DNA from 2 places in the Rhizobium sp. SRDI969 genome. Region 2 is predicted to be linked to the other one. Evidence: predicted binding sites of a transcription regulator. Region 2 holds the regulator's gene; the other holds the start of a gene.

Region 1 (3,076 bases), 970 kb from region 2:
GCTCCTGGAGGAGCGATCCCATCGTGTCCGGGTCGAACAGGTTGAGAGGACTTTCGAAAACGGGGCTGATCTCGTCACCCGCCTTCAGAACGTAGATCGGATGAACCTCCATCAGCAGCTTCAGCCGCTCCGCCAGCGATGACTTGCCGCCGCCGACCGGGCCGAGCAGATAAAGGATCTGCTTGCGCTCCTCGAGCCCCTGCGCCGCGTGCCGGAAAAAGGAAACGATGCGTTCGATTGTCTCTTCCATGCCGTGGAAACCAGCAAAGGCCGGATAGATCCGCATGGTCCGGTTCATGAAGATCCGGCCGAGGCGCGCGTCCTTGGCGGTATCGACCATCTGCGGCTCGCCTATCGCGGCGAGCAGGCGCTCGGTCGCATTGGCATAGGCAAGCGGTTCCTTTTTGCAAAGGTCGAGATATTCCGCGATCGACATATCGGTTTCGCGACGCGCATCATAACTGCGGGTGAACGCATCAAATACGGATTCGCTCAGCATGGGCCCTCCATTCAAGGTTAATGCCACAGGCTTCAGGTGTCCCTATAACCATCGAGATGGCCATGACGTTCCTGAGAATCAATAGTTTCTTCGGCTATTCCACGCTCACCGGCCATTTCTAGCAATGCACAAAATTGTGCATCCACCGGTTCTTTAATTACTGTACGAAACTGTCGATCAGTATAGTTGAGAAAGCCCCCATGGCGGTATCAGCACATTTCACGACGTGACAGAAAGATGAAAAAGGTGTGCAATGTCGCCCGTGATTCGAGATCACGAAAGTCAGCGATTGGCAGGCGGCGAACCTGCTTCGATCGGTGAATATCGATGCGCGACGGATCGTATGTCATCGAAATTTGGGGATATTCTTAGGGAATCAGGCGCATGACTATCATGCGCCTGATTTGCGATCATGTCTCCACAGGCCTCTCAGCCGTTGAACGCATTCTCGAGCACAGCGACGTCGATCTTGACCATGCCGAGCATCACTTCGGTCACGCGCCTCGCCCGCTCAGGGTCGCTGTCGGCGATCATCTCCGATAGCACGCGCGGCACGATTTGCCAGGAAAGGCCCCAGCGGTCCTTCAGCCAACCGCAGGCCTCCGGCGTACCGCCATTGGCGAGGAATGCCTCCCATATTCGATCGATCTCGGCCTGACCTTCGACGAGGATCGCAATCGAGAAGGAATGGTTGAAGCTATCGAGCGGGCCGGCCTTCATGGCCAGGAAGAACTGGTCGGCGAGCGTGAACTCGATCAGCTCGACGCTGCCGGGAGGCCCGCTCGGCGTTTCCGCCTGAAGTATGGTGGTGCGGCCGATCCTGGAGTCCGGGATAACAGACACGTAGAATTCGACGGCTTCGCGCGCTTCCTCGGCGAACCAGAGATTTGAAACGACCTTCGGCATGACGGCCTCCTTGTTGACGGGTGTTGATCCGGACTGCTGTCCGATGCCTCAAGGACGCCTTACTGGCGCCGGTTCCGACACGCCGTGATCGGAATTTTAGCCCTGCCCGCCCGCATCTTGACCGCAGCCGGGCTCGGCGGCGGCCTTGCCGCCTGTAACATGCCGCCTGGATAGCGCCGGCTCGGGAATGAAAGCAGAACATCTTTTCTGGTCTTTCCTTCCCGAATCACTACATTACGCGCCATGAGCAATAGTTTCGACGAAATGCCCTTCTTCGACGAAGAGCCGGGCGAGATGGCGCGCAAGCCGCAGCCGCCTGCCGCACCCGCCGAAAGGGCGCCCGCCACCGGTGGCGGCATCGCCGCACGCGCCATGGCGGCCCGCGACGGCGGCAAGCGGCCGGATTACCTCACCGGGCTGAACCCCGAGCAGACCGAAGCCGTCGAAACGCTGGAAGGCCCCGTCCTCGTGCTCGCCGGCGCCGGCACTGGCAAGACGCGGGTGCTCACCACCCGCATTGCCCATATCCTCAATACCGGCCGCGCCTTTCCCTCGCAGATCCTCGCCGTCACCTTCACCAACAAGGCCGCCCGCGAGATGAAGGAGCGCATCGCGCTGCTCGTCGGCGGCGCCGTCGAAGGCATGCCCTGGCTCGGCACCTTCCATTCGATCGGCGTCAAACTTCTGCGCCGCCACGGCGAGCTCGTCGGCCTGCGCTCCGATTTTACCATTCTCGATACCGACGACGTCGTTCGCCTGATCAAGCAGTTGATCCAGGCCGAGGGTCTCGACGACAAGCGCTGGCCGGCCAAGCAGTTCGCCGGCATGATCGACACGTGGAAGAACAAGGGGCTCGGCCCGGCCGATATCCCCGAGGGCGACGCTCGCGCCTTTGCCAATGGCCGCGGCCGCGATCTCTATTTCGCCTATCAGGCGCGCCTGACGACGCTGAACGCCTGCGATTTCGGCGACCTGCTGATGCATCCGATCGCGATCTTCCGCAAGAACCCGGACCTCTTGAGGGAATATCACGGCCGCTTCCGCTATATCCTCGTCGACGAGTACCAGGACACCAACACCGCCCAATACATGTGGCTCAGGCTTCTCGCCCAGCGATCCAAAGGCGAGCCGCAGAACGTCTGCTGCGTCGGCGACGATGACCAGTCGATCTATGGCTGGCGCGGCGCGGAGGTCGACAATATCCTGCGCTTTGAAAAGGATTTCCCCGGCGCCAAGGTCATCAAGCTCGAGCGCAACTATCGCTCGACTGAACATATCCTTGGCGCCGCCGCCCATCTGATCGCCCATAATGAGGGTCGTCTCGGCAAGACGCTGTTCACCGACCGCTCCGATCCGGACGACGTCAAGGTGCAGGTCCACGCTTCCTGGGATTCGGAGGAGGAAGCCCGCGCCATCGGCGAGGAGATCGAGCAGCTCCAGCGCGGCAAGCATCTCTTGAACGACATGGCGATCCTCGTGCGCGCCTCGTTCCAGATGCGCGAATTCGAAGACCGCTTCGTCACCCTCGGCCTCAACTACCGCGTCATCGGTGGCCCGCGCTTCTACGAGCGCCTCGAGATCCGCGACGCCTTGGCCTATTTCCGCCTCGTTGCGCAAGCCTCCGACGACCTCGCCTTCGAACGCATCGTCAACACCCCGAAGCGGGGCCTC
Region 2 (3,076 bases):
AATCCTGATGATCGATGCCGGCATCCTTGCTGCCGAAGGCCACCGCCGAAAGCCCCTCCGCGCCGCAACGGAAGCGGAAAGCCCGGTTGCGAGCGGTGAAGACATTGCCTCGTCGCGCCGATGCCTCGCTCTCCTCGACGCTCGCGATCCCGAGCGGCTCCAGATAGGTCTTGTCGGCAAAGAAGACGCAGGCATTCTCCGTTCCGAAGGGATGGCGCGCATCGGCGGCAACGGTGAAGCCGAGCTTGCCGAGCCTTTCGCGCGCCAGATCGATGTCGACGACCGGCAGCACGACATGATCCAGCGGGTACGGTTTGGTGGAATGCGTGTTCATCATATCCCTCCTCAAATCGGCAAGAGATGTGCGACAGCGCCACCCTCAATGCAAGACATGTGTCCAATCCGGCGAATGAAAATAAGAATCTCGACGAGTTGGTTCCAAGTTTTACGGAAATTTAGCTACTTGCGGAACACATATGGAACATATAGTGTCTGTTCTGGATTTGTTTCAATCACGAGGTCACAACGTCGATGCTCACGCGCAAACAACAGGAGCTTCTCCTTTTCATTCATGAGCGCATGAAGGAATCCGGCGTTCCGCCATCTTTCGACGAAATGAAGGATGCCCTGGACCTCGCTTCGAAGTCCGGGATTCATCGCTTGATTACAGCGCTCGAGGAACGTGGCTTCATTCGCCGCCTACCGAACCGGGCCCGCGCGATCGAGGTCATCAAGCTTCCGGAGGCCTACAGCCCCAGCATCCAGCCGCGGCGTGGCTTTTCGCCGAGCGTCATCGAGGGCAGCCTCGGCAAGCCACAGCCGGTCGCCGCTCCTGCCCCTGCAAAACCCGTCGCCGACAACGGCAACTCGGTCTCCGTGCCGGTCATGGGCCGCATCGCCGCCGGTGTTCCGATCTCGGCGATCCAGAACAACACCCACGACATCGTCGTTCCGGCCGACATGCTCGGTTCCGGTGAACATTATGCGCTGGAGGTCAAGGGCGATTCGATGATCGACGCCGGCATCTTTGACGGCGACACCGTGATCATCCGCAACGGCAGCACCGCAAGTCCTGGCGACATCGTCGTTGCTCTCGTCGACGACGAGGAAGCGACACTCAAACGCTTCCGCCGCAAGGGCGCCTCGATTGCGCTCGAAGCCGCCAACCCGGCTTACGAGACCCGGATTTTCGGGCCGGACCGTGTCAAGGTTCAGGGCAAGCTCGTCGGTCTTATTCGCCGCTATCACTGACCTTGGCTAGACCGGGCTCGGTAAAACTATTGCTGCGCCAGTCATAGGCGCGATGGCGCATCCATGGCCGCGACAATGCATCGAATGCGGTTGCCACCTCCAGGCCGGCGTTCGTGAAGCGCAACTCGACGGAACCGGTCCTGCGCAGCGTTTCACCGGTGAAGAGCGTCGCACCTGAGCGGCAGCTGTTGAAGCGCAGGCGGACCGACGTCACGACGATATCGGCGGCGTCGCATGCGGGGCCGAGATAGGCGGCATTGTCGATGACGGCCACGACCTGGCCATTGCCAAGCCTTGATGTGCACCAGGCCTTTTTGACGCAGGAAAAGCGGTTTGCTTCACCGGCCGCTGCGGCTGCACGCATCGCGGTCCTCGCTTCGGTCTGCTGATCGCGGGAAAGCCTGACGCGGCGGTCTTCTCCCTCCGGCGGGATAGCAGGACCATCCAGCATCTTCGGCGGATCATGCGTCGGCAGGACCAGCGCTCTCTGCCATTGGTCGAAGATGAAATCCGGCGGTCGTTCACGGTTGGACGCCATTGCTGCCGCCTCGACGACCGCGACGAGATTGCCATCCTCCGAAATCACCAGATCCGGCGGCCGGGGAACCGGTAGAAGGAACAGGATGAGCGTCGAGACTGCGATGATCGATGTGCCGGAATGGCGCAGTCGCGTCCGGAGCAGCGTCAGCAGAAGAAAGCCTGCCACGGCGACCGCGAAATACCAGCCGGGCAAACGGCCAACGTCGATATTGCCGCCCCAGCCGGATACCGTCTTTGCGACCGCGATCACCAGATCGAGGCCGAATCCGACGACCTTCCAGGCCCAAACATCCAGACCGAAAGGCATGAGCAGCATCGCCAGCAGCCCGGCCGGCATGACGATAAAGGAGATGATCGGCATCGTCGCGAGGTTTGCCGGCAGGCCATAGGCGGTCAGGCGATGAAAATGCTCGATCGAAAACAGCGCGGTTGAAAAGCCGCCGATCAGCGACGTCAGGAAGACGCCGCCGAAGAAACCCGCAACCGTAACGACCGGCCTGATGATCGGCAGCTTGAGGAAGGCGTTTTCGCGGACGCGCCGGTCCTTCCACAGCTGATAGCCCGAGACCAGCGCCAATGTCGCGGCAAAGGACATCTGGAAGCTCGGACCCAAGACCTCGGACGGCGAAATGGCGATGATGACGAGCGCGGAGAGCGCGACATTGCGCAGGCTGATCGACGGCCGGTCGAAGAAGACGGCAATCAACATGATGGCCATCATGATGAAGGCGCGTTCGGCAGAGACCCCAAAGCCCGAGATCAGGAAATAGGCGGTCACGGCGATGAGCGCGCCGGCGGCAGCGATCTTCTTCGTCGGATAGGCCTCAGCGACGCCGGGAAAGAGGCTGAGCAACATCCGGAACCCAACGAAGAAGATACCGGCCGACAGCGCCATGTTGAGGCCGGAGATGGCGACGATATGAGCCAGGCCGGACTGGCGCAGCGCTTCCGTCGTCTCATTCGAGATGGCGCGCCGCTCGTCCGTCACCAGAGCAGCGGCGAAAGCGCCGGTGTCGCCAGGCAAGATCGACCTTATGCGGTCGCCAATGCCGCTGCGCAGCCGGTAGAGCCCTTCGAGCAGAGCTTCCCACGTCGATCTTGCCGCCTGCGGACCTGCCTGCCAGTCGACCTTCGACGGCGCGCCGTAGAAGAAGCCGTTCGCGCCGATTCCATCGAAATAGGCACCGAAGGAGAAGTCGTTGAGCTCAGGAAGTGCTGGACCTGCCGGCGGCGTCAGCCGCGCCCTGCCGGTTATGATATCACCGATCTCGATGGGCGCGTCTGC

The links. The regulator LexA, encoded in region 2, represses DNA repair genes until DNA is damaged. The targets are predictions, from matches to a motif close to TGTTCNNNNTGTGTTCNG.
Region 1: a site for LexA is predicted at 1,589-1,606, ahead of N2A41_RS14040 (ATP-dependent helicase). Genes of this name have one in related genera too.

Annotation. Positions count from the first base shown of each region.
Region 1 is NZ_CP104035.1:2,780,691-2,783,766, forward strand. Features, by position in the region: gene N2A41_RS14030 (PrkA family serine protein kinase) at 1-499, opposite strand, end outside; gene N2A41_RS14035 (VOC family protein) at 929-1,405, opposite strand; gene N2A41_RS14040 (ATP-dependent helicase) at 1,649-3,076, shown strand, end outside.
Region 2 is NZ_CP104035.1:1,814,342-1,817,417, reverse strand. Features, by position in the region: gene N2A41_RS09195 (VOC family protein) at 1-334, opposite strand, end outside; gene lexA (transcriptional repressor LexA) at 532-1,251, shown strand; gene N2A41_RS09185 (ComEC/Rec2 family competence protein) at 1,232-3,076, opposite strand, start outside.